DNA from 3 places in the Streptomyces sp. NPDC057424 genome. Region 2 is predicted to be linked to each of the others. Evidence: riboswitches for the same ligand, from Rfam matches in the RefSeq annotation. Region 2 holds a riboswitch; each other region holds the start of a gene.
What was found. A riboswitch is a leader RNA that binds a small molecule or an ion and turns the genes downstream of it on or off. The one in region 2 is predicted to bind cyclic di-AMP.

Region 1 (9,908 bases), on a different contig from region 2:
CTCACCCACGGAGAGAAGGTCATCGGCAGCCGCCGCGGTCACACCTCCCACCAGCACCTGCCGTGGGTCGCCCTGGACGCCGGCGCCACCGAGGAGCACGGCGAGGTCTACGGCTGCGCCCTGGGCTGGTCCGGTTCCTGGCGCATCGCCGTGGCCCAGCTCCCGGACACAACGGTGCAGATCACCGGCGGCGCCGGCTACGACGACTCGGGCCTGCTGACGCTGGGCACGGGAGAGTCGTACACGACCCCCGTCTTCGCCGGGCTCTGGAGCGACGGCGGCTTCGGCGGGGCGAGCCGCGCCTGGCACGCCTACCAGCGGACGTACGTGATCCCGGACGCGGGCCGGGACCGGCCGGTGCTGTTCAACTCCTGGGAGGCCACCGAGTTCGACATCTCCGAGGAGCAGCAGCGGGCGCTGGCCGAGCGGGCCGCGGCCATCGGTGTCGAGCTGTTCGTGGTCGACGACGGCTGGTTCGGGGCGCGCACCAGCGACCGGGCCGGGCTCGGCGACTGGACCCCGAACCCCGGCCGTTTCCCGGGCGGGCTGAAGCCGCTCGCCGACCACGTGCACGGTCTCGGCATGCAGTTCGGGATCTGGGTCGAGCCCGAGATGGTCAACCCGGACAGCGATCTGTACCGCGCGCACCCCGACTGGGTTCAGTACCAACCGGGACGAAAGCGGACGGAGTTCCGTAATCAGCTCGTACTGAACCTGGCTCGCGAGGACGTCCGGGTGTACCTGTGGGAGCAGCTCGACGGGCTCCTCTCCAGTGCCCCCGTCGACTACGTCAAGTGGGACTTCAACCGCTGCTTCACCGACGCCGGCTGGCCGGACGACCCCTACCCGCAGCGGCTGTGGGTCGACCACGTCCGGGGCCTGTACGCCCTGCTGGACCGGCTGCGGGCCGCCCACCCGGGCGTGGCCTTCGAGTCCTGCTCGGGCGGCGGCGGCCGGATCGACCTCGGGGTGCTGAGCCGTGCGGACCAGGTCTGGACGTCGGACAACACCGACCCGCTCGACCGGCTCGCCATCCAGCACGGCTTCAGTCAGCTCCATCCGGCCCGGGTCATGGCCGCCTGGGTCACCGACAGTCCGAACGCCATGCTCAACCGGCGGGCCAGTTCCCTGCGGTTCCGGTTCGTCAGCGCGATGGCCGGGGTGCTGGGGGTCGGCGGTGACCTCACGCAGTGGACGCGGGAGGAGCTCGCCGAGGCGCGGGAATGGGTGGGTCTCTACAAGGAGATCCGGCCCGTGGTGCAGCAGGGCGACCTGTACCGGCTGCGTCCTCCGGAGGGCGGACTGAGCGCCGTGCAGTACGCCCTCGGCGACGAGACCGTCGTCCTCGCCTGGCTCCAGGCGCAGCGTTACGGCGAGCCCGTGCCGGCGCTCCGGTTGCGCGCCCTCGACCCGACCGCATCGTACGAATGCCTCGAAACGGGCGAAGTGCACCGCGGGGCCCTACTGCTTCACCATGGACTGCGGGTCGGCCTGTGCGGGGATCTGGACGCCGCGGTCGTCCGCCTTAAGCGTAAGTAGTCGTTCTGTCCGAATAGGGTGTTTAAGCCGTAAAGGGGCAACGTGCCCCGATCGTAAAGGAGATGAGTTCGGGGCGCGTGACCATCGTCATATTCGTGACGATACGTTGTCGCCATGTTCACGTAATTCTGGCGCTATTCAGGGCCATTGAGGAAAGCGGGAGATCGGTAATCCACGCTCGGTGACGGCAAATGTGGTGACGCGTCAAGAAAAACACCGCCCCGGGCAACCGCAAGCTTGTCCCGTTGCGTCTTGGTCGCTTACGTTCCACACCAATCCGGACGGACGCCTAATCCTGCCGCCGCCCGGAGCCCCACACACTGACCCGACGCACGGCAGGAGCGGGGGACCCACAGGTAAGACGCCTGTTCCGGTTCCCGGAACGGCTTGGGGTTAAGCCGCGCCCCGGCGCGGCCGGGCATCTCCAGCCCGCACCCGACAGCTCACCTCGCAGGCGACGGAGAGGAATTCGCCATGCCCGCGAAGGGTAAGCACCGCCGTCCCAAGACCCAGCGTTTCACCCGCTCCATCGCCGTCGCCGGCACCGGCGGGGCCGCCCTCGCCCTGCCGCTCATGGGAGCCGCAGGCGCCCACGCCGCCACCGGGCAGTCGGCTCCGGAAAAGGCCGTCCAGTCCGCTCCGGCCGCCGAGAAGCAGGCCGCCGCGAAGGCCGGCGGTGCCCGCACGTACACCGTGAAGGCCGGCGACTACCTCGCGAAGATCGCCGACGACCAGAACGTCAGCGGCGGTTGGAAGAAGCTCTACGCGGACAACCGTGACGTCGTCGGCTCCGACCCGTCGCTGATCCACCCCGGCCTGAAGCTGTCGGTCAGCAAGAAGGCGGCGAGCGCGCCGAAGGCCTCGGCCCCGTCCGCGCCCAAGCCCTCGGCCTCGAAGTCGTCCGCCGCCGAGTCGGCCCCGAAGGCCGAGACCGCCGCGAAGCCGGCCGCCGCCAAGCCCGCCGCCGAAGCCAACTCCAGTGGCTACAGCGTCCCGGTGGCCGGCGCCACCGTCGGCACCCCGTACCGCATGTCCGGCAGCATGTGGTCCAGCGGCTACCACACCGGCGTCGACTTCGTCGTCCCGACCGGCACCTCCCTCAAGGCCGTCGGCGCGGGCACGGTCGTCTCCGCCGGCTGGGGCGGCGCGTACGGCAACCAGGTCGTCATCAAGCTCGCGGACGGCAACTACGCCCAGTACGCCCACCTGTCCCAGCTCTCCGTCTCGGCCGGCCAGACCGTGACCGCCGGGCAGCAGGTCGGCCTGTCGGGCGCGACCGGCAACGTGACCGGACCGCACCTGCACTTCGAGATCCGTACCACGCCGGACTACGGCTCGGACGTGGACCCGGTCGCCTTCCTGCGCTCGCACGGCGTCTCCGTCGGCTGACGGCCGATCTCCCGCAGCCTGACACGCGACCGAAGGCCGGACCCCGATCGCCGGGTCCGGCCTTCGGTGTGTGCATGCCGTCGACCGGCCCCAAGGGATCGACAGGCGGCGGCAGTTGGGACAGAGTGATCCCGTCCGGAGTGCAAGCGCTTTCCCGAGCCTTCCCGGCGGATCCCGAGGAGCTGTGTCCCGTGCCGACCACCCGCAGAGCGTTCGGAACCCTGGCCGCCGGAGCCGCCCTGGCGGCCCTCGCCCCGGCGGTGACCGTGCATGCCGCGCCCCGACACCGCCGCCCCATCGCCCAGGACGACTTCTGTCACGGCCTCGGGCAGTGGGTCACGGAACTCCAGGCCGGCGGTACCGTCACCGCCTCCCGCGGCATCCTGGAGATCGACGTACCGAGCGGCGCGACCGTGTGGTTCAGACAGCGGCTCGTCGGGCCGTACGTCCTCGAGTACACCGCGATCCCCGTCTCCGAGGGCGGGGCCAACGACCGGGTCTCGGACCTCAACAACTTCTGGAACGCGACCGACGTCCGCTCCCCGGGCGACCTCTTCGCTGCTCCCCGCGGCGGCGCCTTCGACGAGTACGACCACCTCACGACGTACTACGCGGGCTACGGCGCCAACTACAACACCACGACCCGGCTGCGCCGCTACGTCGGCGAGCCCGGTGTCCGTCCTCTGGTCTTCGACCACACCGAACCGCTGCTGGTCCCGAACGAGCCGAACCGGGTACGGATCGTCTCCGACGGCTCCACGGTCCAGTGGTGGAACAACGGGCGGCTGGTCTTCGGCTACGCCGACCCGCAGCCGTACACGAGCGGGCACTTCGCCTTCCGGACCGTGTGGAGCCATTTCCGGATCAGCGGGTTCCGAGTCTGGCGGCTGACCCCGGAACATTCCTGACGAGTGCTGTATTCCGGAGTTTGCCAACCCTTCAGGAGTGGCTTATCTCACCGCCCGTCAACCCTTTCCTACGGTCGCGTAGGTCACATTCGAAGGTGAATCATGACCTGCTGTGGCAGACGATTCGAAGAGTGACAGCAAAGCAGTGATCGGGTCGTACGTGGCGTTGGGGGACAGCTTCACCGAGGGGGTCGGTGATCCCGGCCCCGACGGCGCGTTCGTCGGCTGGGCCGACCGGTTCGCCGTCCTGCTCGCCGACCGCAGGCCCGAGGGCGACTTCCAGTACACCAATCTCGCGGTACGCGGAAAGCTCCTCGACCAGATCGTGGCGGACCAGGTTCCGCGGGCCGTCGACATGGCTCCGGACCTCGTCTCGTTCTGCGCGGGGGGCAACGACATCATCCGGCCCGGCACCGACCCGGACGAGGTGGCCGAGCGCTTCGAGCGGGCCTTGGTCCAGCTCACCGCCGTGTCCGGCACGGTCATGGTGACGACCGGTTTCGACACCCGTGGCGTGCCCGTGCTCAAGCACCTGCGCGGCAAGATCGCCACGTACAACGGCCACGTCCGGGCCATCGCCGACCGGTACGGCTGCCCGGTGCTCGACCTGTGGTCCCTGCGCAGTGTGCAGGACCGCAGGGCCTGGGACGCCGACCGGCTGCACCTGTCGCCCGAGGGGCACACGCGCGTGGCGCTCCGCGCGGGCCAGGTCCTCGGCCTCGACGTGCCGGCCGACCCCGAGCAGGCGTGGCCTCCGCTGCCCCCGCGGGGCGCGCTCGACATGCGGCGGGACAACGTCGCCTGGGCGCGCGAGTTCCTCGTGCCGTGGATCGGGCGCCGGCTGCGCGGGGAGTCGTCCGGCGACCATGTGACGGCCAAGGGGGCGTTGTCGCCGGACGACATCAGGATGCGGATCGCACCGGTGGCGTGAGAGCGGCTCCTGCGGGTGCGTGCCGTGCCGGTGTCCCATCCGGCATGGCCCGCACCCGCGGGAGCGTGCCGTCTAGGGCGTCAGCCCCTCTTGCTCCAGGCCCAACTCGCGGACCAGCGCTTCCTCCACCCACTCCTGGGCCCGGGCACGCGGCACCGCGCCGGCGTAGGACGTCAGCTGGACGGCGAGACCGTCGAGGAGGGCGGTGAGACGCAGGGCCGTACCGGCCGGGTCCGGGCAGCGGAACTCGCCCGCGGCCACGCCCTCCGCGATGACCTCGGCGAGGGCCGCCTTCCACTGCCGGTCGAGATCCTGGGCGACCTCGCGCAGCGCCGGGTCGCGCAGCGCCACCGCCCAGCTCTCGATCCACAGCCGCCAGCCCTTGGCCTGCCCGGTCGGGGCGTACCACCGTACGGCCGACCGCAGCCGGCGCAGCGCCGGCGAACGGCGGCCCAGCACCTTGCGCAGATGCGCCAGGTCCCCCTCCGCCGCGTGCCGGAACGCGGCGGCGACCAGCTGCTCCTTCGTCGAGAAGTGGTAGAGGACCAGTGCGTTGCTCACGCCGAGCGCCGAGGCCACGTCGGCGATCCTGACCGCCGCCACACCCCTCGCCTCGATCTGCTCGATGGCGGCCCGCAGCAGATCCCCGCGCCGCTGAGCCACACTCAACCGGACTCTCGTCACGCCGTCACCCTACCCACGCGCGTACCGCCCCTCGACGGGGCGTTTCGGCCTGTCCGGCAGGGGCCGCCAGGGCCGTCGCCGTGGAGGCGGCGGGCGCCTCACCGGAACCAGCCGAACCGCTCCGCGATCACCGGCAGCCGGTCGGCCGCGATCGCGTGGGCGGCGGCCCGCGGTGTCGTCCCGTCGGCCTGCGCACGGGCCAGCGTCCGCTCGACCAGGGCCCGCATCGAGCGGCGGGTCCACGCGAACGCCTCCTCGGCGTCGGCTCCGACGTCCCCGAACAGCGTCCACCACCACCAGGCGTTCGTCCCCGAGTTGACCACGACGTCCGGCAGCACGGTCACCCCGCGCGCGGCCAGCAGCGGCTCCGCCTCCGGCCGCACGGGCATGTTGGCCGCCTCCACGACCCAGCGGGCGGTGATCCGCTCCTGGTTCGCGGCATCGATCGCGTACGACACGGCGGCCGGCACCAGTACGTCCGCGTCGGCCGACAGCCAGGCGTCGCCCGGCAGTTCGCGGTCGCCGGGGCGCAGCGCGCAGCGGTCCACCGTGCCGTGGGCGTCCCGCGCGGCGAGCAGCGCCTCGACGTCGAGACCCGCCTGGTTGGCGATCGTGCCCTTGACGTCGGCGACGGCCACGACCGTGAGCCCCGCGCGCGTGAGGAAACGCGCGGTGGCCCCGCCCATGGTGCCCAGCCCCTGGAGGGCGGCCCGCGTCCCGGAGTACGGCACACCGGCCTTGTCCAGGGCGGCCAGGGCCGCCTCGGCCACACCGCAGCCGCCGGCCAGCTCGTCCAGACCGATGCCGTCGACCTCGACCGCGAACGCGTCCCGGAGCCGCCGCCGGGCCTCGGCCTCGTCGTCCAGCAGCGGGTACACGGCCTGGATCGAGGAGACCAGCCCCGCCTCGGCGGCGGCCCGGTCCACCAGGTCCTGGGTGAGTCCCAGGTCCTCGCCCGTAGTCCAGCAGCTCTCTATGTACGGCCGCATCGCGCGCAGGTAGCGCACCAGCAGCGGGTACGCCTCAGGATCCCGGGGATCGCAGTCGATGCCGCCCTTGGCGCCGCCGAGCGGGACGTAGCGGCTCACGGGGTCGTAGTGCAGGGCCTCCTTCACGGTCATGCCGCGGGCCAGGCCGGTGACCTCGTCCAGGGTGCAGCCCGCGCGCATCCGCAGACCGCCGCTGGCGACCCCGCGCACCAGCCGGTCGACGACCAGGAAGCCCTGCCGTCCCGTGAGGTGATCGGTCCAGGTCAGGGACAGCAGGGGGGTGGCCATACGGGCTCCTTCGCCGCCGGGATACTGAATCACCGGTCAGTATCGCCTCCGGTGGGGCCCCTGCGATCCGGTGTTGCCGGAGGGGCCGACCATAATGGAAAGCCTGACCGACTCCACCTGGAGGTACCGTGGCCGGTTTCCGTACCCTGAGCTCCGGGCTCCGCGCGCTGCAGCCCGGGGCGTTCGGCGCGGACCCGAGTGGTGAGCGCATGGCGCGCATCCGCAGATCGCCCCGCTTCAAGGACGGGGTCTTCCAGAACCCCGGCGGCCCCGCGCGGACCCAGCCCTCGGGCTCGACCCTGGACTTCGCGAAGGCCTTCTTCGACAAGGACACCCGGCCCCGCCGCACCCCGAAGGGCACCGCTCCGGTGCACTCCACCACCCTCGCCGACATCGCCCGGCCCCCGGCCACCGGGCTGCGGCTGACGTGGATGGGGCACTCCAGCGTGCTCGCGGAGATCGACGGCCGACGGGTCCTGTTCGACCCGGTGTGGGGCGAGCGCTGCTCCCCCTTCTCCTTCGCCGGGCCCAAGCGGCTGCACCCCGTGCCCCTGCCGCTGGCCGCGCTCGGCCCGGTCGACGTCGTGGTCATCTCGCACGACCACTACGACCACCTGGACATGCCCACCATCAAGGCGCTCGCCGGCACCGACACGCTGTTCGCCGTGCCCCTCGGCGTCGGCGCGCACCTGGAGCACTGGGGCGTGTCCGCCGACCGGTTGCGCGAGCTGGACTGGCACGAGACCACCAAGGTCGGCGGCCTCACCCTGACCGCCACCCCGGCCCGGCACTTCTGCGGCCGCGGGCTGCGCAACACCCAGCACACCCTGTGGGCCTCCTGGGTCGTCGCCGGCGAGGAGCACCGGATCTACCACAGCGGAGACACCGGCTACTTCGACGGCTTCGAGGAGATCGGCGCCGAGCACGGGCCGTTCGACGCCACGATGATCCAGATCGGCGCGTACTCCGACTTCTGGCCCGACATCCACATGACTCCCGAGGAGGGCGTGCGCGCCCACCTCGACCTCCAGGGCGGACCGGAGCACGGCCCGATGCTGCCGATCCACTGGGCCACCTTCAACCTGGCGACGCACCCGTGGGCGGAGCCGGGGGAGTGGATGAAGGAAGTGGCCGCGGAGGCGGGGCAGGCGGTGGCGTTCCCCTGCCCCGGCCAGCCTTTCGAACCTGCCGGGAAGCTGCCCGTGGAGGCGTGGTGGCGGGCGGTGGCCGGTCCGATCTCGCACCCGTGGCGGGGGTCCCTGAGTACTGAGGGTGTGGTTGAGACGCGCAGGGGTGAACTCGACCTCGCCGGCGAGCGGTGACGTCGGCCGGGGACGAACTCGGGCAGATGGGAAGGCGCTCGGCTCGCCGACCTTGAACTGCGTCACCGCAGGCGGTCCCGCTGAGAGGTCCGCATCCGTGTACCGACGTCTCCTGAGCTACCGTCATGGCGATCCAGGCGCGCTGGCGTTGTCCGCCCGGCAGGGTTTCCAGGGGACGGCCGGCCAGCGCCGTCCTGCCGGTCGCGGCGAGCGCCCTGTCCACGGCCTGCTGGTCCCCGTGGAGACCACCTCTAGGTCGTCTTCGTCGCGGTCATGCCGTCGAGGAGAAGGCGCAGGATCTGCTGCAGCTCCTCCGCCAGTGACCCGGTCCAGTCCGACGACTGGCCGGCCCATCGGTAGATGCTCCGAGGTAGACGTCACGCAGCACGTTGCCGACGCCGATGGGCGACATGCCGGGGTTCAGCTCTCCCTGGTCAATGAGGGGAACAGACCAACAGGTTCCCCGTGTGTGGAAGACCAAGTGACAGCGCCGCCGGAACCAGCGGACCCGCGGGGTACGGCGTTCGCCGCCTATGTGCTGCCGGAGGTGGAGGTGCTGCTGCGGGTGGCGATGACGCTGACCGCGCAGCGCGCGGACGCCGAGGATCTGGTGCAGGACACGCTGCTGCGGGCCTACCGGGCCATCGACGGGTTCGACGGCAGGCACCCCAGGGCGTGGCTGCTGACGATCATGAGGCGGGCCGAGATCAACCGGCATCGCCGACGCCGTCCGCACCTGCTGGACGACCCGGACACCGATCTGGACCGGCTCGGCTCTGCGGGCCACCAGGGGTCGGCGGAGGAAGTGGTGGTCGGCGAGGCGTTCGACGAGGTGGTGGACTCGGCGCGGTCCGCGTTGCCGGACAAACACCGGCAGGTGGTGCAACTGGTGGACATCGACGGCCTCACCTACGCCGAGGCCGCACGCCTTCTGGATGTGCCCGAAGGAACCGTGATGAGCCGACTGCACCGCGCCCGCAAACGCATACGTGTGCGGCTGTCCCCGGCGGGACTGGCACCGAAGCGAGGTGTGATGTGAACAAGCGCCCATGGTGGGCTCGCCGCTCGCGCGAGCGCAGGATGAACTGCTTGCAAGTGGCCCGGGTGCTCCAGAAGTACCTCGACGGCGAGACCGACGAGGTCACCGCCCGCCGGGTCGCGGTCCACCTGGAGGACTGCCCGCGCTGCGGCCTGGAGGCATCGGTCTACCAGGAGATCCGCAGCGCGCTGGCCCGCCGGGCGGAGCCCGATGTGGACGCGGTGGCACGGCTGACCGCGTTCGGCCGGTCCCTCGTGCGCGACGAGCAGGGCCAGGCCGGTGGCGAGCCGGACAGCGCCTCGCCACCGGCCGGTGCCTGAGCAGGATCGATCCGACGGGGAACCCGCCTTGCGCAGGACGACGTTCACCACCGGCACGTCGAGCACGACCATGAACTGTGCCGCGCACGCCGGCCACCGCACCGCTGCTGCCGGAGGACTCGCCCGAACCCGCTGGGCTGCGGTGCGGTGTCCTGGTCGGTCAGCGGTCCGCCGGAGCAGCCATGGCCATCCTGCGCGCCCACCTCGACCAGCTCTTCGACGACCGTCTCGTACGGTCGGCGTCCCGGTCCGGAGCGAGGCCCCCGGTCAGGCGTCGATGATGACGGGGATGATCAGTGGCCGGCGGCGGTGGGTGCGGAAGGCCCAGTTGGCCACGGCGCGGGCGATGAGCTGTTCGAGCTGGTGGGCGTCGCCGACGCCTTCCTCGGCGGCGGTGGCCAGCGTCTTCTCGATGACGGGGATGACCGGCTCGAAGGTGGTCTCGTCGTGGACGAAGCCCCGGGCCAGGAAGTCGGGGGCCTCGGCGAGGGCGCCGGTG
Region 2 (9,908 bases):
GGCGGCGGTCCCGCGCACAGCAGGTCGGCCGATCCCACGCATCCCAGAGATCCACGAATTTTTCAGGCATCACGGGACAACCGGTGAGAGCGAGCCTTCAACCACCGGGCGCCCCGCGGAAAGGAAGCTCATGACCAGGACCTCCACACCCGTGGACGCGCCCGGCGCGGACACCTGGGAGGGGCTCGTCACCACCGCGCTGCTGGGCACCGACCGGCGCACCCCGCCGGGCACCGCGCCGGGCCCGGACGCCGCTTCGGCCCTGCTGGACGCGGCGGCCGTTCAGACCGTGCGACGGCGGGCCGGTCTGCGCCCGGCGCGGGCGGCCGAACGTCCTCGGCCGGCTCCGCAGGACACGCGTCCGACGCTGCCGCCGGCGGCCGCCCGAAGGCTCGCGATGCTGCTGGCCGACCGCCCCGGCCCGTCCGGCGGCGGCCGGCGGGGCACCGCGCCCGACCTGACGGAGCTGCTGCCGCAGTGGCTCGCGACGGCGAACGCCCGTGGTTTCGCACCGCCTCCGCAGGTGCTTCCGGCGTTGCTGGACGCGGCCCGGGGGCGTACCGACCTGCGTCCGGCGGCGCTGGAGTTCGCGGGGCCGCGGGCCCTGTGGCTGGCACGGCTGAACCCGGACTGGCGGTTCGCCCTGCGCGCCGCCCCGGGCGGCGGAGCGGCCCTGCCGCACCCCGAGGACGACGACAGGATCCAGCAGCTCTGGCAGGAGGGCCTGTTCGCCGAACGCGTCGCCCTGCTGTCCGCCCTGCGCTCGCGCGAACCGGCTCCCGCACGCGACCTGCTCGCGACGACGTGGGCGACGGAACGGGCCGAGGACCGGCTGATGTTCCTCGATTCGCTGCGCGCGGGCCTGGGCCCGGACGACGAGCCGTTCCTGGAACAGGCCCTGTCCGACCGCAGCCGCAACGTCCGGGCGACGGCGGCGGAGCTGCTGTCGGCCCTGCCCGGTTCGGCGCTCGCCGCGCGGATGGCGGTCAGGGCGGAGGCGTGTGTCGCCATCGACCACGTGCGGGCCGCCCAGGCCAGTGGGACCGGCCGTGAGGACGAGGAAACCGGAGGGAACACGCGGACCATTCCGGCGATCGCCGTCGAGGCGCCGCACGAGTGCGACCCGGGCATGGAGCGCGACGGCGTCGTGGCGAAGGCCCCGGCCGGTCGCGGTGAACGGTCCTGGTGGCTGGGTCAGCTGGTGGAGGCCGCACCGCTGGGCACCTGGTCGCGGCGGCTCGGCGGGCGCACGCCCCGGGAGATCGTGGTGCTGCCGGTGGCGGACGACTGGCAGGGCGAACTGCACGCGGCGTGGTGCCGGGCGGCGGTGCGCCAGCGGGACGCCGAGTGGTCACGCGCGCTGCTGGGCGAGCCGTCGGCGCCGGAAGCGGGCGGTCCGGGCGCGGTGTCCCTGGCCGAGCGCGCCAAGCTGCTGGGCACGCTGGGTGCTGCCGAACGGGCCGAGTGGGTGGCCGGCTTCATCGCCGCGCACGGCCTGTCCGAGGCCTTCCAGCTGCTCGGGGTGTGTGCGGTGCCCTGGGCGGCGCCGCTCGGCAGGGCGGTGGTGGACGCGCTCAACATCGCTCGGGACGCGGGGAGTTATCCATGGAGTTTCAGCGGAGTCATGGGCTTGGCCGAGCGCTGTCTCGACCCGTCCGAGGCCGCCCGGCTCGATGCTCTGCTGGCCGTACCCGACGAACCGGAGAACGCGTCCCCGGGAGCCGGCGGCTACTGGGCGGAGGCGTTCCAGCGCCTGGTCACGACCCTGCGCCTGCGTGCGGCGATGACCGACGAGCTGGGAGCCGCCTGACCCTCTTCCGCGCCTGCGGCGGCGCGCGCCGCGACCCGCTCGATGACGGGCGCCTCGCGGCACCCGGCCTCACGTGCCCTACGGCAACCGGCTGCCGCGAGGCATGCCACCGATCGGGACGGCCGCCGGAGGCAGTCGCCCGTCCCCGTCGAACCGAGAGTGCGTCGCCCCTGGCCGGGCAGGGGCGCCCCGGTGGGACCGCCGGAGGTCTACGCCTCCGCGGGCTGGCGCGCGTTCGTCCGGACCCAGTCCACGATCGACGCCGTCGTCGCGCCCGGGGTGAAGATCTCCGCGACGCCCTTCTCCTTCAGCAGGGGGATGTCCGCCTCGGGGATGATCCCGCCGCCGAAGACCAGGATGTCCTCCGCGTCGTGCTCCCTGAGCAGGTCGATCACCGCCGCGAAGAGCGTGTTGTGCGCTCCGGAGAGGATGGACAGCCCGATCGCGTCGGCGTCCTCCTGGATCGCCGTGTCGACGATCTGCTCGGGAGTCTGGTGGAGCCCGGTGTAGATGACCTCCATACCGGCGTCACGCAGGGCCCGCGCGATCACCTTGGCCCCGCGATCGTGGCCGTCGAGCCCCGGCTTGGCCACCACGACGCGGATCGGACCGGCTGCCACACCCATCACTGCCTCCATGAAGCGACTACATCCATCCGTACCGACAAGTACCGCACACATCGGGCAAGCCGTACACGCCGCACCGCACGGACAACCCGCCCCGAACCGTCCGGGCAAGTGAACGAACGTTATCTCCAGGATCCCGCAACCGGCAGTTTCGCGGCGGATACCGAGGGGGAAATCACACGATGGGACAAGCGCAAGGGGAGCCGCATCGAGGTTGCCGTACCGCCGCGCCATCCAGACGCACCACGGCGGCACGGCACCTCGGCGAAGGCACGCAGGGCACGTACCGCACGCACGGCACGCAGGGCAGACACGGCGCATCAGCGGGGAACCTCGTCACCCCACCGTTCGGGGACCTCCGTCGTACCACCGGCGTCACACACGCCACACGCCGCGCTCTGCCCCCGCGGCTCACGCGGCTCACGCCGCTCGTGCGGTCACCGACGGCCGTCTTCGCAGCTGCTTTCCACGAGGGCACACGGGGGGCGGAGCCGTCCTCCCGCGTGCCGACAGGAGGTCGGCCATGAAGGTCACCAGGGCTGCTCTGCCCTTTCTTCCGTTCTGCGAGCGCCTGCTGCCGGGCAGACTGGCGGGACTCTCCCTGGCTCTCCTGAAGGCCACCGCCCTGGAGATCGCGATCCTGGCCGGGCATCTCCTTCTCTATCCATCCGGCATCACCCAGGAGCGGCGCGCCCCCGCCCCGGCACTGCCCGCGGACGGCGCCGCCCAACTGCCCACGGAAGCCAAGCCGCCGGTCGTCCTGCTGCACGGCTTCATCGACAACCGCTCGGTCTTCGTCCTGCTGCGCCGCAGCCTCGCCCAGCACGGCAGGCAGCAGATCGAGTCCCTCAACTACTCGCCGCTGACCTGGGACATACGGGCCGCCGCCGAGCGGCTCGGCCGGCACATCGAAGAGGTCTGCGAGCGCACGGGGGCCGGCCGGGTCGATGTCGTCGGGCACAGCCTCGGCGGCCTGATAGCGCGCTACTACGTGCAGCGGCTCGGCGGTGACACACGCGTGCGGACCCTTGTCACGCTCGGCACGCCGCACTCGGGAACCCGAGTGATGCCCTTGGCGGACGCGCACCCCATCGTGCGCCAGATGCGCCCCGGCTCACCGGTGCTCGAAGAGCTCACTCTGCCCGCCCCTGACTGCCGAACGCACTTCGTCAGCTTCTGGAGCGACCTGGACCATGTGATGGACCCGCTGGAGACGGCCTGCATCGACCATCCCGATCTGACGGCGCAGAACGTGCGCGTGACCGGCATCGGCCATCTCGCCCTGCCCGTGCACCCCGCCGTCGCCCACGGGATACGGCAGGTCCTCGACACGGCCCACCCGGGTGAACCGTCCGCCGAACACACCGGCGATCTGACGGTCGCCTGAGACTCGTCACACTGCGGTCACTCGACACCACAACCCTGATCAACCTCGAACAAACTTCGAACACAGAACCAAACCCGTGCCCGCAGTCCGCCAAAACACGGCCGAATGCCCGTTTCCTGCGCGCGCGAAACCTGCCGAAGATTGTCGTGCCCGCGTACCGCCGGGTACAGTCACCGCACTGCTCTGGCAGCCCCTGTTGTCGAGGCGAAAGAGAAGTTGGTGAACGACCGTCACCCGTCGGGGACCATGACCCCGGCTCCGGCTTCCGACGCCGCCTCCGCGCACTACGGGTCGTACGGCACCCAGGAAGCCCAGTACGGCGACTTCACCACGTACGGCGACTACGCCGCCACCGGATTTGACGCCACCGGTGCCACCGCAACCGGTACCGACGGCACCGGTTTCGACGCCACCGGGCACGCCACCGCGAGCTTCGCGACCGACCCCCTCTTCGGCGACATGCCGGGCAACGGCCACGACACGGGCGCCTACGACGCCGGTCACTGGCCCACCGGCACGCACGAGAACGTGCACTACGACGCGTACGCGGCCCAGCACCACGCCGCCTACGACACCGGCGTCTACGACACGGCCTCCTGGACGGCCGAGCAGCAGCCGATGTCGGCCATCCCGTCCCAGGCCCCGTCTCCCGACGCCACCGGGCAGTGGGAGACCGGCGCCTGGCTCCAGCCCGACCAGTCCGGCAACCCCGCCGACCACACCCAGCAGTGGGAATGGGGCACGCAGAGTTTCGACACGGGCGCCTACGACGCCACGCAGTGGAACTCCGACGGCACCGCCGCACCGGATCCCGACGCGTACGAGCACCCCGCTGAAACCTTCGACCAGTACGAGACCGCGACGTTCGAGCAGGTCGGCTACGGCGAGTCCGACGGGACCGGTTACCACGACCCCGCCGCGGAGGGCGACGAGCCGGAAACCACCGGTGAACTGCCCGTCGTCACGCCTCTCCTGGACGGCCAGGAGGACGTCACCCCGGCCCCGTCGTCGCGGGCGGCCGCGCGCGCCGGTTCCCGTTCCCGCCGCCGTACGCCCCCCAAGCGCTCGGCGCTGATGACCATCGCGGTGCCCTCGGCGTGTGTGATGGGTGTCGCCGGGATCGCCGCCGCCTCCGTCGGCACCTTCGCCGACGACAGTGCCGCGGAGGCGCAGACGATGGCGGCGGACGCGCAGCCGGTCAAACCAGCCGCCGCCAACAACAAGCTGGACACACAGCTGCAGAGCCTCTCCGCCGGTGCCGACGACTTCGCCGACCGGGCCAGCCGTACGCAGGAGCGCATCGATCTCAAGGCCCAGCAGGCGGCCGAGAAGAAGCGGGCGGCTGAGGAGGCGGCCCGCAAGGAGCGGCTGCGCCCCAAGTTCGCCCTGCCGGTCGCGCGGCACGGACTCAGCGCCACCTACGGCCAGTCCGGCATCAACTGGATGTCCCTGCACACCGGCATCGACTTCCCCGTCTCGTACGGCACGACCGTGATGGCCGCGACGGACGGCACCGTGCGCACGCAGTGGAACAGCGCGTACGGCAACATGCTGATCCTGACCGCGAAGGACGGCACGGAGACGTGGTACTGCCACCTCTCCACCTACACGGTCGCCTCGGGCACGACCGTGAAGGCCGGCGATCCGATCGCGCGCTCCGGCAACTCCGGCAACTCCACCGGCCCGCACCTGCACTTCGAGGTGCGCCCGGGCGGCGGCTCGGCGATCGACCCGCTCCCGTGGCTGCGCAGCCACGGCATCGACCCGACGTAACGTCCCGGCAGCCCCCGCCCGTCGGGCGAGCAGGGGCCCACCGGCTCACCTCACGGTGCTACAGCTTCTCCACCGGCGCGTACCGCAGCAGCAGCCGCTTCGGCTTGGTGTCGCCGAAGTCGATCGTCGCCTCGGCGTTGCCGCCCGTGCCCTTGACCCCGACGACGGTGCCGAGCCCGAACTGGTCGTGCGTGACCCGGTCGCCGACCGCCAGTGACACCACCGGCTTCTCGGCGGTGCGGCGCGTGGCGAAACCCGAGGCGCCCGACGCCGAGGAGCGCGAGCGGGACGAGGACAGCGAGGCCGCCACCGCCGAGACCGGCCCGGAGGACGCGGGTGCGGTCGCTCCCGTCCGCTTCCACTCCACGTGGGTCGGCGGGATCTCCTCCAGGAACCGGGAGGGCGGGTTGTACGACGGCTGGCCCCATGCGCTGCGCAGCGTGGACCGCGTCAGATACAGCCGTTCCCGCGCGCGTGTGATGCCGACGTAGGCCAGGCGCCGCTCCTCCTCCAGTTCCTTGGTCTGGCCGAGGGCGCGCATGTGCGGGAAGACGCCGTCCTCCATGCCGGTCAGGAAGACGACCGGGAACTCCAGGCCCTTGGCGGTGTGGAGGGTCATCAGGGTGATGACGCCGTCGCCGTCCTCCTCGTCGGGGATCTGGTCGGAGTCGGCGACCAGCGCGACCTGTTCGAGGAAGTCGGACAGGGTGCTCGGCTGTTCCTCGCCGCGCTCCTGCTCGAACTCCATGGCGACTGCGGCGAGTTCCTGAAGGTTCTCGATCCGGGTCTCGTCCTGCGGGTCGGTGGAGGCCTGCAGCTCGGCGAGGTACCCGGTGCGCTCCAGTACGGCCTCCAGCACCGTGGCCGGTCCGGCGCCGGACTCGACGACGGTACGGAGGTCCTCCATCAGCGTGTTGAACCGCTTGACGGCGTTGGTGGAACGCGCGGCCATGCCGTACGCCTCGTCGACCCGCTTGAGCGCCTGCGGGAAGCTGATCTTCTCCCGCTGGGACAGGGCGTCGATCATGGCCTCGGCGCGGTCACCGATGCCCCGCTTGGGGACGTTGAGGATCCGGCGCAGCGGCACCGAGTCCTCCGGGTTGGCCAGCACGCGCAGGTAGGCCAGGACGTCCCGGACCTCCTTGCGCTCGTAGAAGCGGACACCGCCGACGACCTTGTAGGGCAGGCCGACGCGGATGAAGACCTCTTCGAAGACACGGGACTGGGCGTTGGTGCGGTAGAAGACGGCGACGTCGCCGGCCTTCGCCTCGCCCGCGTCGGTGAGGCGGTCTATCTCCTCGGCGACGAACTGCGCCTCGTCGTGCTCGGTGTCGGCGACGTAGCCGGTGATGCGCGCACCCGTGCCGGCGTTGGTCCACAGGTTCTTGGGGCGGCGGGACTCGTTGCGCTCGATGACCGCGTTGGCCGCGCTGAGGATGGTCTGGGTGGAGCGGTAGTTCTGCTCCAGCAGGATCGTCGTCGCGTCCGGGTAGTCCTCCTCGAACTGGAGGATGTTGCGGATCGTCGCACCGCGGAAGGCGTAGATCGACTGGTCGGCGTCACCCACCACGCACAGCTCGGCGGGCGGGACCTCGGCTTCCGGCGGCACGTCGACCGGGTGCTCGGAGGTGCCGACCAGCTCGCGGACCAGGGCGTACTGGGCGTGGTTGGTGTCCTGGTACTCGTCGACCATGACGTGCCGGAAGCGGCGGCGGTAGTGCTCGGCGACGTCCGGGAAGGCGCGCAGGAGATTGACCGTCGTCATGATCAGGTCGTCGAAGTCGAGGGCGTTCGCCTCGCGCAGCCGCGACTGGTACATGGCGTAGGCCTGGGCGAGGGTCTTCTCGAAGCCGTCGGTGGCCTGTGCGGCGAAGTCCTCCTCGTCGATCAGCTCGTTCTTCAGGTTGCTGATCTTGGCGCTGAAGGACTTCGGCGGGAAGCGCTTGGGGTCGAGGTCCAGGTCGCGGCAGACCAGGGCCATCAGGCGCTTGGAGTCGGCGGCGTCGTAGATCGAGAAGGAGGAGGTGAAGCCGAGCTTCTTGCTCTCCCGCCTGAGGATGCGGACGCACGCGCTGTGGAACGTCATGACCCACATGGCGTTCGCGCGCGGGCCGACGAGCTGCTCGACGCGCTCCTTCATCTCGCCGGCGGCCTTGTTGGTGAAGGTGATCGCGAGGATCTGGCCGGGGTGCACGTCCCGCTCGGCGAGCAGGTGGGCGATGCGGTGCGTGAGCACACGGGTCTTGCCGGAGCCGGCGCCGGCCACGATGAGCAGCGGGGAGCCGGAGTGCACGACGGCGGCGCGCTGGTTGTCGTTCAGCCCCTCCAGGAGGGCGGCGGTGTCCACCGCCGGGCGGGGGGCACCGTCCCGGTAGTAGGCGTCCCGGTCCGGGGGCACGTCGAACTTCCCGCCGAACAGATCGTCCGGAACCGGCTCCGGAGCGTGATCGTCCTCGGGCGGCGGCGGGGGCTCGTCCGCGGGGCCCCGCTGGGCCTGGAGGTTCGCCAGGAAGTTGTCGTCAAAGAGGCTGCTCATCGCTCTCCGAGTCTAGGGCGCCTCACTGACAGCCCGCCGCCGCCCCGAGAACATCGCCGCCCGCCCGCACGCCCGCCGACCGCCCGGCGGCGCATTGTCGCCCTCCATGACCGCATGATCACGTCCTGCTACACCCCCCGCAAATGCGGACCATCCATGACCAAACCTCCTCGATCGTTCACTCTCCGCAACGCTCAGGAACGAGGTCACGAAAATGTATCGGGCATATCACCCATCAACCTTCACAAGGGCCACACGAGTTGGCTACGGTGCGACCGGGCCGCATGACCCCCACCGGCGAACGTCGCCGGGCCGCGCGGCCTCCGCCGAGTCCGGTGTGCCGCAGCGGCAGCCGGAGCCGGGGACCCAACCGTGAACCTGGGGTGAATCGGCCCGACTCCCTGTGCGGAGAAGGCCGTAGGGCAAACCTTCCGAAGCACCCGCCCGAACCCGACAGCTAACCCGGTAGGCGGAACATGGAAGGAGTCGCCTCCCTTGGCGTCGCACCGCAAGTCGCGTCCTACGGGTACGCGCGTGGCAGGCATACGGCCCCCCGCCCTCGCAACGGCGGCCCTCACGTCCGTGGCCCTGCTGTCCCAGTCGGCCAACGCCGCCCCCGAGGCCGACGACAAGCCCAGCCTCGAGGAAGTCGAGAAGAAGGTCGACGACCTGTACCGCCAGGCCGAGTCGGCGACCGGCAAGTACAACGCGGCCAAGGAGAAGACCGCGAAGCAGCGCAAGCGCGTCGACACCCTCCTGGACGACGTCGCCCAGCGCACCCAGAAGCTCAACGAGGCCCGCGAGGAACTGGGTTCCTTCGCCTCCGCCCAGTACCGCACCGGCGCCGCCGCCCCGGACACGGCGACGTTCCTGCTCGCGGACACTCCGCAGGACTACTTCGACCGGACCCAGCTGATGGACCGGATGACCGGCCGTCAGAAGGCCGCGGTCGACGACTACGTCACGCAGCAGTCCGAGACGATGGAGAAGCGCCAGGAGGCCACCGAGAGCCTCGAGACGCTCACCGAGTCGCAGGGCGATCTCAAGACGGCCAAGGCCACCGTCCAGCGCAAGCTCGCCGACGCGCGCGAGCTGATGTCGAAGCTGACCGCCGAGGAGAAGGCCCGGCTCGCGGCGATCGAGAAGGAGAAGCGGGAGGAGGCCGCCCGCAAGGCCGACGAGCTGGCCCGGCAGCAGGCCGCGCAGCAGCAGGCGCAGGACGAGGCCGCCCAGCAGCAGGACAGCGGGTCCTCGTCGTCGGGTTCGCCGGGCTCCGGCTCATCCTCCTCCACCGCGCCGGCCGACTCCTCGTACGCCACCAAGGCCGACAAGGCGCTCGCCTTCGCCCGCGCCCAGATCGGCAAGCCGTACGTGTGGGGTGCCGTCGGCCCCGGCTCCTACGACTGCTCCGGCCTCACCCAGGCCGCCTGGAAGGCCGCGGGCGTCACCCTGCCACGCACGACCTACGACCAGGTGAACGCCGGCACCACGGTCCCGCTCTCCCAGGCCCAGCCCGGCGACCTCGTGTTCTTCTACGACGACCTCTCCCACGTCGGCATCTACATCGGCAACGGCATGATGATCCACGCCCCGAAGCCCGGCACGTATGTGCGCGAGGAGTCGGTCTACTACGACGGCGAGTCGGCGATCCACAGCGTGGTGCGCCCGGCCTGAGAAGTCTCGTTACGAGAGGGGCACGCGCGCGTGCCCCTCTCGTACCGGACGTACGTGGGCTTTCGGCCGGTGCGGCGAGTGAGGGTCCCCCCTGCTCGAAGA
Region 3 (9,908 bases), on a different contig from region 2:
GGCGAGGCAGCCGAGCACGGGCACGGCCACCCCCAGCCACGGCAGGAACGTCTCCAGCAGGCTCCCCAGCCGCCCGGCCCCGTTGGGCACGGCGGAGTGCAGGGCGAGCAGACCGGCGGCACCGCAAGCACCGCTCACCAGCCACGTGTCCCACGACGACCTGCCGCCGACGGCCACGCTAGGCGAGTTCCGCCGCCAGCAGGGCCGCGGCGCCGGCCACCAGCGGGTTGTCGGCCGCAGCGTCCTCCTCCGGCTGCGTGGTCAGCACCGACATCACGATCGGCGGGCCGTCCGGCGGCCAGGTGATGCCCACGTCGTTGTTGCCGCCGTACCGTCCCCCGCCGGTCTTGTCGGCGATCAGCCAGTCGGCGGGCAGGGCCTTGCGGAACTTCTCGGTACTGGTGGTGTTGCGCAGCAGCCAGTCCGTGAGCCGTGCGCGGTCCCGGGGCTCCAGCACGCGGCCGAGCACGAGCCGGGCGTAGGTCGTGCCGATGGCACGCGGGGAGGTCGTGTCGGTCACCCGCCACGGCTCCGCGGAGTTGAGCTCGGGCTCCCACCGGTCGAGCCGGGTGACCCGGTCGCCGACCGAGCGGCAGAAACGCGTGACGGCGGTCGGTCCGCCCAGCTCCTTCAGGAGCAGGTTGCCCGCGGTGTTGTCGCTGAAGCGGATGGTGGCGTCGCACAGTTCGCCGACGGTCATGCCGGTCGCGACGTGGTCCTCCGTGACGGGGGAGTAGCCCGACTTCATGACGTAGTCCCGGGTGTAGTGGACGCGCCGGGCCAGGACCTCGCCGTGGCGGTCGAGGTCGCGCAGGACCGCAGCGGCGGCGAGCGTCTTGAACACCGAGGCCATCGGGAAGCGCTCGTCGGCCCGGTAGGCCACCGTCCGGCCCGTGCGCATGTTGCGGGCGTACACGCCCAGCCGCGCGGTGTGCTCCTGCTCCAGTTCCCGCAGTCGCGCGGTGACACCGCCGGTGCCCGGAAGCGCGTGGGCCGTGCCGCCGCCCAGCGCGAGAGCGGCGGCCGTGCCCAGCGCGAGGGCCGTACGGCGGGACGGGCGTGGTCCGTTCCTGTGCAAGGTGGTCCCTTCGGAGGTGATCACATTCGTAGTTCAACACGCGATCACGCCCGCGCCGGTTTCATCGCGCGCCCGCCCGGACCCTCAGAACGCCCCGGGCGCCTCCCGTTCCCGGAACGCCTCCGCGTCCCAGGAGCCGTCCAGCCTGGGCGCCAGCCAGTGCGGCGCGGCCGCCTGGAAGTCCGCAGGGGGCAGGGCCCCCGACCCGGCCGGGACGGAGCCCAGCAGCGGGGCTCCGGCCACCTCCGGCAGGTCCGTGAGATTGCACCGCGCGGCGAGATCCGGGGCCGCGGGCCAGCTCCCGATGACGATCCCGGCCGGTTCCAGCCCCCGGGAGCGCAGTTCACGCGCCGTGAGCTCCGTCGTGTTCAGGGTGCCCAGCCCCGAGGGCGCCACGACCAGCACCGGCGCCGACAGCAGCCGGGCCGCGTCCGCCAGGGTGCCGCCGGCCGCGTCGAACCGGACGAGCAGTCCGCCGGCCCCTTCGACCAGCACCAGGTCGTGCTCGGTGGCCAGTTTGGCGGCGGCCTCCGCGACCTCGTGCGGACGGACCGGGGCCCGGCCGGCCCGGCGCGCAGCGGTGGCCGGCGCCAACGGCTCTGGGTACCGGGCCAGTTCGGCCGTCGTCACCGGGCCCGCGAGGCGGGCCACCTCGGCGGCGTCCCCCGGCTCGTCCGGCCGTACGCCCGTCTGCGCGGCCTTCAGCACGGCCACCGAACGGCCGGCGGCCAGGGCCGTCGCGGCGACGGTGGCGGTCACGACCGTCTTGCCGACCTCCGTGCCCGTGCCCGTGATCACCAGTACCGGCATGTCATCCCTCCCGCGCCGCCGCGCACACGGCCCGTGCGATCCGCGCCAGGTCCGCGTCGCCCGTGACGTACGGCGGCATGGTGTAGATCAGATCGCGGAACGGCCGCAGCCACACGCCCTCACGCACGGCTGCCTCCGTCGCGGCCTGCATGTCCACGGCGTGATCCAGTTGCACGACGCCGATGGCGCCGAGCACCCGCACGTCCTTCACTCCGGGCAGGTCCGAAGCCACCGAGAGCCCGTCCCGCAGGCCCGTCTCGATCCGCTCGACCTCCGCGCGCCACTCCTGCCCTAGCAACAGCTCGATCGAGGCGCAGGCCACCGCCGCCGCCAGCGGGTTGCCCATGAAGGTGGGGCCGTGCGCGAGCACCGGCACCTCGCCCCGCGAGATGCCGTCAGCCACCCGTGCGGTGCACAGGGTCGCCGCCATCGTCACATAGCCGCCGGTCAGCGCCTTGCCCACGCACATCACGTCCGGTGTCACGGCCGCGTGCTCCGCCGCGAACAGCGCGCCCGTACGGCCGAAGCCGGTCGCGATCTCGTCGAACACCAGCAGCACGTCATGCGCGTCGCACGCCTCGCGCAGCACCCGCAGATACGCGGGGGAGTGGAACCTCATCCCGCCCGCGCCCTGCACCACCGGCTCGACGATCACCGCGGCGAGCTCGTCCGCGTGCTGCGCGATCAGCGACCGCAGGTGCTCGGCGTACGCCTCCTCGTACTCCGCCGGGGGCGGGTCGGCGAACACCTGACGCTGCAGCACCCCGGTCCACAGGCCGTGCATCCCGCCCTCGGGATCGCACACCGACATCGGCTGCCAGGTGTCGCCGTGGTAGCCGCCGCGCCAGGTCAGCAGCCGCTGCTTGCCGGGACGGCCCAGCGAACGCCAGTACTGCAGGCACATCTTGACCGCGACCTCGACCGACACCGACCCCGAGTCGGCGAGGAAGACATGCTCCAGGCCCTCGGGTGACATGTCGACAAGGAGCTTCGCCAAGCGCACGGCGGGCTCGTGGGTGAGCCCGCCGAACATCACGTGGCTCATGCGCCCGAGCTGCTCGCGCGCGGCCTCGTTCAGCACCGGGTGGTTGTAGCCGTGGATCGCCGACCACCAGGACGACATCCCGTCGACCAGCTCTCCCGAGCCGCCGGCGAGCCGCAGCCGCACCCCGCTCGCCGACTCCACGACCAGCGGTTGCTGCCGCCCGGGCATCGGGCCGTAGGGATGCCACACATGCCGCCGGTCGAGCTCCAGCAGTTCGGAGACGGCCGGCTCAGGCATTGGGCGCGAGGTCCGTCCCGGTGCCCCGGCGGCGCACGGCGACCAGGTCGGTCCGGGGTTCGGCGCCGACAGGGGGGCCGGCGACCTGCGGCTCTTCGCCGGAGCCGCACGCCCCGCCGCCGTCACCGCAGACTCCGCCACCGTCGTGGCAGCCTCCGGCCCGGTGCTCCGGAAGCGTCACCCGGTCGGTGCCCTCCACCTCGAAGCCGGCGTCCGCGATCATCTCGAGGTCGGCCTTGCCGGCCTGGCCCTCGCTGGTGAGGTAGTCGCCGAGGAAGATCGAGTTGGCCAGGTGCAGGGCGAGCGGCTGCATCGTGCGCAGATGGACCTCGCGCCCGCCGGCGATGCGCACCTCGACGTCGGGACAGACGAACCGTGTCATCGCCAGGATCCTGAGGCACCGCTGGGGGGTTAGGTTCCATTCCTTGCCGAGCGGGGTGCCCTCGAACGGGATCAGGAAGTTGACCGGAACCGAGTCCGGGTCCAGCTCACGCAGCGAGAAGACGACGTCCACCAGGTCCTCGTCCGTCTCGCCCATGCCGGCGATCAGCCCGGAGCAGGCGGACAGACCGGCCGCGTGCGCCTTCTGCACGGTGTCGACGCGGTCCTCGTACGTGTGCGTGGTGGTGATCTCGCCGTACGTCGCCTCGGACGTGTTGAGGTTGTGGTTGTAGGCGTCGGCGCCGGCCTCGCGCAGGCGCTCCGCCTGGCCGTCGGAGAGCAGTCCGAGGCAGGCGCACACCTCGACGCCCTCGTTGTTGTCCTTGATCGTCTTGATCGTCTCGGAGACCCGGTCCACGTCCCGGTCGGTCGGGCCGCGCCCGCTGGCCACCAGGCACACCCGCTTGGCCCCTCCGGCCACACCGGCCGCGGCCGCGTCGGACGCCTGGTCGGGCTTCAGCCAGGTGTACTTCAGGATCCCGGCCGTCGAACCGAGCCGCTGCGAACAGTAGGAGCAGTCCTCGGGGCACAGGCCGGACTTGAGATTGACGAGATAGTTCAGTTTCACCCGTCGGCCGAACCAGTGCCGGCGCACTTTTCCGGCCGCGGCCACCACATCGAGCAGGTCGTCGTCGGACGTCGCGAGGACGGCCAGTGCCTCGTCGCGGGTCGGCAGCTCGCGCCGAAGCCCCTTGTCCACCAGCGTGTTCAGCAGGTCCATGAGAGCCGATCCTGTCCTACGGACCCGCTCCGGGCCAAGGAGAGTTCGTACAACAGAGTCGCTTCGAGGTGTGGGTATTGCCACACAGTGACCTGCTGGAGGTCCCGCTAGTGTCTGTGCACTGCCTACAAATTCCCCGGAGGACCCCCCCATGGCGTTCGGCTGGATCGACGAGCAGGCGGAGCTGCGCGCCCGCGCCGGACTCGTACGGACTCTGCGACCCCGTCCGGCCGATTCGCCGCTCCTCGACCTGGCGAGCAACGACTACCTCGGGCTGGCCCGCCACCCCGAGATCACCGAGGGCGCGGCCCGGGCCGCGCGGACCTGGGGCGGCGGCTCGACGGGTTCCCGGCTCGTCACCGGCACCACCGAACTGCACGCCGAACTCGAGCGGGAACTGGCCGATTTCTGCGGCTTCGAGGCAGCCCTCGTCTTCTCCTCCGGCTACGCCGCCAACCTCGCCGCGGTCACCGCCCTGGCCCCGCACGGCTCCCTGATCGTCTCCGACGCGGGCAACCACGCCTCGCTCATCGACGGCTGCCGACTGGCCCGCGGCACCACCCAGGTCGTGGCGCACGCCGAGCCGGACGCCGTGCGCAAGGCGCTGGCAACCCACGAGGGCACGGCGATCGCCGTGTCCGACACGGTCTTCTCGGTCGACGGCGACGCGGCTCCGCTCACCGCGCTGGCCGAGGCCTGCCGGGAGCACGGCGCCGGGCTGGTCGTCGACGACGCCCACGGCCTGGGCGTCCTCGGCGACGGCGGCCGCGGCGCCCCGTACGCGGCCGGGCTCGCGGGCGCCGGCGACGTGGTCGCGACGGTCACGCTGTCCAAGTCGCTCGGCAGTCAGGGCGGTGCCGTCCTCGGCCCCGCCCGGGTCGTCGACCACCTGGTCAACGCCGCCCGGACGTTCATTTTCGACACCGGACTCGCCCCCGCGGCGGCGGGAGCGGCCCTGTCGGCCCTGCGGTTGCTGCGCCGCGAGCCGGAACGGGCGGCACGGGCCCGCGCGGTGGCGGGCGAACTGCACGCACGCCTGACCGCCGCGGGTCTGGAAGCGGTACGTCCGGACGCCGCGGTGGTCTCGGTGCGGGCGCCCTCCCCCGAGGACGCCGTGCGCTGGGCGGCGCAGTGCCGCGCGGCGGGCCTGGCCGTGGGCTGCTTCCGGCCCCCTTCCGTGCCGGACGGCATCTCACGGCTCAGGCTGACCGCCCGCGCGGACCTGACCGGTCAGCAGATGGAACGCGCTGTACGGCTGATCGGCGAGGCGCGGCCATGAGTCGGCGTGACACGGCCGTGCGTCGCACGACGACGGCCTGATCGAACGCGGTTACATGCGGTCCACCCCGGCCGCGAACGCGGCCCAGCTCCCCGGGGAGAAGAGCAGCGCGGGTCCGGCCGGGTCCTTGGAGTCGCGCACGGCGAGCAGTCCGGCCCAGGGCGGGGCGCCCGGACACGCGGTCTCGACGCAGTTGTTCGCGCCGGTGCTGTAGCTGCTGCGCAGCCACCGCACACCGTGCAGCTCGATGCTTGAGGGGACATGACGAGGCAGTGCACGCATGGTGCCTCCTTACGCGCCGGCGGCTGTCCCGGCGATGAAATCCAACGAGTCCTCGGGCGAAAGGGCGTGGATCTGAAGGGCGTTGAAGGCCTCCGTGTAGGCCTGGAGGTCTTCTTTCCGTTCGAGGTAGAGGCTACTCGTCAAGTGGTCGAGAACAACCACATCCAGATCAGAAGTGCTCGAAAATGACAAGATAACGAAAGGGCCGGTGACGCCGATGTGCGCCCCGGCAGCGAACGGCAGTACCTGGAGGCGTACTTGGGGCAGCCGGGCCGCCTCGACCAGCCGCTCCAGCTGGCGGGCCATGACCCCGGGCCCGCCCACCTCCCGCCGCAGCACCGCCTCGTCCAGGACGGCGCTGAGACTCAGCGGGGGATCCGCGCGCAGCACGTCCTGCCGGGCCAGCCGCACCTCGACCAGCGTGTCGAGCCGGTCCTCGGGGAGCCCCTCCACCGCGGCCCGCGTCACCGCACGCGCGTACTCGGGCGTCTGCAGCAGGCCCGGGACGACGGTGGTCTCCAGTGTGCGCATCGCGCCGGCCTGGGACTCCAGGCTGATGAAGTCCCGGTAGGTCGGCGGCAGTACCCCGCGGTAGGCGTGCCACCAGTGGTGCCGGCCGCCGCTGTCCTCGGAGCCCGCCAACACCATGAGCAGTTCGCGAAGCTGGGAGTCTGCCACGCCGTAGGCGTCGAGAAGTAACCGCACATCGGCCGGTTTCACCCCGCTCGTGCCCGTCTCGATCCGGCTGACCTTGGACTGGTGCCAGCCCACCAGCCGGGCCGCCTCACCGCTCGTGAGCCCCGCAGAGGTACGCAGCGCACGCAGTTCGGCGCCCAGTTTCCGGCGGCGCACCGCGGGACCGTGCTGCATGGGCACCTCCTTACTCCTTCCGAGCCACCCAAATACGGTCTCGCGTCGCAGAGTTCACCGCTTTGAGCGACAGATATATGCATATCTTGGTGGATCGCCGTCCTTCAGGGGTGTTCTGGTGGCAGTCTGGCGACGAAGCACCAGTCCGGGACCGTACTCGAACCATCCGCTCCGTGTCGGGCTGCGGTCCCGTGGGAAAGGGACGACGTCGCCATGGCAGACCATCTGGAAGCATCCGTCACTCTGCCGAGCGATCCCGCCTCGGTCTCCGCAGCGCGTGCCTACGTGGTGGGCACGCTGGCGGAGTGGGGCCTGCCGGCGGACACGGAAGTGTCCGACACCGTCCGGCTCATCATCTCCGAACTCGCCACCAACGCCGTCCAGCACACCTTCGGTCAGTCGCCCACGTTCACCGTGGACGTCGTGCTCGACCGCGACGAGCACCTGCGCATCGGTGTCACGGACGGCCACCCGCGCTTCCCCAGACGCCTGCCCGCAGCCGTCCAGCAGGACAACGGCCGCGGCCTGGTCATCATCCGCTGGCTGACCGCGGAATGCGGCGGCAGGCTCCGCATCCGACCCACCCGTGAAGGCGGCAAGACCATCTCGGTCGAACTCCCCTGGGCCGTCCCGGTCCAGCCGGTGACGACGGCGGTCCAGCAGGAGCCGTAGTCACACGGAGCAGGATCCGGAAGAACTCCCCGGCGCGTGCCCTCCGCGCAGCCCGGCCCGCGCGACCCACATCCGGGCCATCCGCACGGCTGCGACGCCCGTGCCGAGCCTCATGACCCACCGGGGGCCCGCGGCCGTCACCGGTGCCGTGCCGGCGCCTCCCGGTGTGCTGCCGCCCCTCGCAGCCCTGACGGCTGCCTGACGGTGCGCCGCAGCGGCGCCGGGATCCCGACGTCGCTCCGGCCCGGCTGCTCCTCGGCGGGCTCCCCGGTGCCGTCCGCCTCGCGGCGCAGCCCCGCCCGCCGCACCAGCCGCGGGAGCAGCCCCCACAGGCCGACGCAGACCAGGAAGGTCGCGGCGCCCGCGGCGATACCACCGGTCCGGCCCGTGGTCACGTCGACCACCAGCAGCACGGAACCGCTGAACGCGAACACCAGCACGCTCAGGCCGGTGCTGGCCAGGCGCGAGGAAACCCGCACGATGCGGGGCTTGGCGCCCTGCTGGAAGAGAGAGCGGTGCAGTGCGGCCGGCGCGGTGAAGAGCGCGGCGGCGAGGACCGCGAGCAGCAGCGTGACGACGTAGGTGACGCGCTGGACCGTGTCGAGGTCCTCGAAGCGCGACGTGAAGGCCAGCGACAGCAGGAAGGCGAAGAGGATCTGCACGCCCGTCTGGGTGACGCGCAGTTCCTGGAGCAACTCGACGAAGTTGCGGTCGGCGCGCTGCAGCGGAGTCTCGTTGCGCGCGGTGCAGGGACGGTGCTCGGCCATGGGGTCGCGGGTATCCATGTGAGCCCGTGTCACGCTCCGGCATGCGGCGGCGCGTCGGGGCGCCGCCGCACGCCGGGCGGATCACTTCACGCGCCCGTACCAGACGCTCTTGGTCCAGATCTTCTGCAGTCGCACCACGTCCCCGCTCTTCGGGGAGTGCCAGAGCTTGTTCTTACCCGCGTAGATACCGACGTGGTACACGTTGCTGCCCGAGTGGAAGAACACCAGGTCTCCCGCCTTGCGGTTCTTGGCGGAGATGTGGCGCGTCTTGTTGTACTGCTGGGCAGCCGTGCGGGGGAGCTTCTTGCCGGCCTTCTTGAACGAGTAGAGCGTGAGCCCGGAGCAGTCGAACCGGTGCGGACCGGTGGCCCCGTACTTGTACGGTGAACCCTTCTTCGAGGCCGCGATCTGGAGTGCCTTGGTCGCCGGCGTGGCTGCCGCGGCATCCGAGGCGAAGCCGGGCGCCACTATCGAGCCGCCCACCGCGGCGATGGTGAGCGCCGAGGCCGTGCCGGCCCGGGCCATGAGCGACGGGACACGATTGAGCGCAGTCATGCGCAACCCTTCGTCAGCCGCCTGTGAAGGATGACCTGTCGGATTCGGGCTGGCGAAGTTGCCCGGCCGCTGACGCGGCTTCACCCCAAGGGCTGCTCGGATCCGGTCATGGCGTGACCGTCCCGGCGACCCGTCGTGCTTGGGTCCTCCACTCCTGCCGATCCACTCCTGTCGACCGGTCATCCGGGCGGCGGCAGGACTCGGCGTCCGCCCGGATCGCCCCGCCACAGCGGCGGGGGCTTGTCGTCAGACAGGGATCTTGGCTCATGGCTGTCCGGATTTCCCAACGGAACCGGGGATTTGTGTTGTTACTCACCACTCACCCGTTCGGGTGGACACGTGTGCGTTCGAGCCACTGTCCACGGGTTCGCGCATCGCCGGACCAGCAGCGGAATGCCCCATTCCGTCCGAGGGCTAAGCGTGTTGCGCAACCGGAACGGTCCCGAAATCGGTCTCCCGCCTACTCCGAACAGGGGTACGTCTTTTGGTCCGTTTCAACTCAGGTCCGGACGCTCCGCCAACGGGGCGGGCGTCCGGACCGACGCTTCCGCGTCAACTGACGGACTCCGGGGGCAGGGTGAGGCGGGACGTGCGCCGTTCGCCGTCCAGCACCCGTAGCGCCCGGGCCAGGGTGCCGGAGTGCAGCTCCGTCTCGCCCCGCTGGTGCATCAGGGCCAGCGCGTCACGCAGCGCGGTCGCCTTGCCGACCAGGGCCTGGGCGGCGCGCAGCCCGCGGTAGGCGTCGCCGTCCTGGGCCGGGTTGATACGGCCGAGCAGGTCGACGACCTCGAGGTAGCGGTCGATCAGCTCCGCCTCGGCGCGCGTCAGGGCGGGCAGCGGCGGCAGTTCGGGCGGGAGCACCAGGGCCTCACTGCCCGGTCGGCGGGGCCAGGGTGGCCTTGCGGCCGGGGATGATCCCGTCCACCAGGCCGTACTCCACCGCCTCCCGGGCGGTGAGGATCTTCTCCCGCTCGATGTCCTTGCTCACCTGCTCCCGGGTGCGGCCCGTGTGCTGGGCGAGCATCTCCTCCATCCGGCTCCGGATGCGCGTCAACTCGTCGGCCTGGATGGCCAGATCGCTCGCCTGCCCGCGGACCGGCTCGGGCAGTGCGGGCTGACGGATCACCAGGCGGGCGTCGGGCAGCGCGAAT

Region 1: it holds a riboswitch for cyclic di-AMP, as region 2 does, so the genes downstream of both, ACFU3E_RS27320 (peptidoglycan DD-metalloendopeptidase family protein) here and ACFU3E_RS15645 (NlpC/P60 family protein) in region 2, are expected to answer to the same signal.
Region 3: it holds a riboswitch for cyclic di-AMP, as region 2 does, so the genes downstream of both, ACFU3E_RS24740 (C40 family peptidase) here and ACFU3E_RS15645 (NlpC/P60 family protein) in region 2, are expected to answer to the same signal.

What each region holds. Positions count from the first base shown of each region.
Region 1 is NZ_JBHVCP010000041.1:37,543-47,450, forward strand. It holds gene ACFU3E_RS27315 (alpha-galactosidase) at 1-1,539, shown strand, start outside; cyclic di-AMP (ydaO/yuaA leader) riboswitch at 1,855-2,009, shown strand; gene ACFU3E_RS27320 (peptidoglycan DD-metalloendopeptidase family protein) at 2,014-2,928, shown strand; gene ACFU3E_RS27325 (DUF6250 domain-containing protein) at 3,120-3,836, shown strand; gene ACFU3E_RS27330 (SGNH/GDSL hydrolase family protein) at 3,982-4,767, shown strand; gene ACFU3E_RS27335 (TetR/AcrR family transcriptional regulator) at 4,840-5,451, opposite strand; gene ACFU3E_RS27340 (Glu/Leu/Phe/Val dehydrogenase dimerization domain-containing protein) at 5,550-6,728, opposite strand; gene ACFU3E_RS27345 (MBL fold metallo-hydrolase) at 6,857-8,050, shown strand; gene ACFU3E_RS27350 (RNA polymerase sigma factor) at 8,532-9,089, shown strand; gene ACFU3E_RS27355 (anti-sigma factor family protein) at 9,131-9,409, shown strand; gene ACFU3E_RS27360 (ribonuclease J) at 9,677-9,908, opposite strand, start outside.
Region 2 is NZ_JBHVCP010000016.1:19,580-29,487, reverse strand. It holds gene ACFU3E_RS15670 (DUF5691 domain-containing protein) at 131-1,810, shown strand; gene ACFU3E_RS15665 (cobalamin B12-binding domain-containing protein) at 2,020-2,436, opposite strand; gene ACFU3E_RS15660 (lipase family alpha/beta hydrolase) at 2,960-3,823, shown strand; gene ACFU3E_RS15655 (M23 family metallopeptidase) at 4,043-5,596, shown strand; gene pcrA (DNA helicase PcrA) at 5,655-8,132, opposite strand; cyclic di-AMP (ydaO/yuaA leader) riboswitch at 8,447-8,619, shown strand; gene ACFU3E_RS15645 (NlpC/P60 family protein) at 8,628-9,806, shown strand.
Region 3 is NZ_JBHVCP010000034.1:37,684-47,591, forward strand. It holds gene ACFU3E_RS24690 (endonuclease/exonuclease/phosphatase family protein) at 1-138, opposite strand, end outside; gene bla (class A beta-lactamase) at 179-1,078, opposite strand; gene bioD (dethiobiotin synthase) at 1,163-1,888, opposite strand; gene ACFU3E_RS24705 (adenosylmethionine--8-amino-7-oxononanoate transaminase) at 1,890-3,170, opposite strand; gene bioB (biotin synthase BioB) at 3,163-4,332, opposite strand; gene ACFU3E_RS24715 (8-amino-7-oxononanoate synthase) at 4,484-5,611, shown strand; gene ACFU3E_RS24720 (DUF397 domain-containing protein) at 5,663-5,893, opposite strand; gene ACFU3E_RS24725 (helix-turn-helix domain-containing protein) at 5,903-6,763, opposite strand; gene ACFU3E_RS24730 (ATP-binding protein) at 6,977-7,435, shown strand; gene ACFU3E_RS24735 (DUF6328 family protein) at 7,573-8,202, opposite strand; gene ACFU3E_RS24740 (C40 family peptidase) at 8,284-8,757, opposite strand; cyclic di-AMP (ydaO/yuaA leader) riboswitch at 8,761-8,973, opposite strand; gene ACFU3E_RS24745 (hypothetical protein) at 9,310-9,618, opposite strand; gene ACFU3E_RS24750 (ATP-dependent Clp protease proteolytic subunit) at 9,626-9,908, opposite strand, start outside.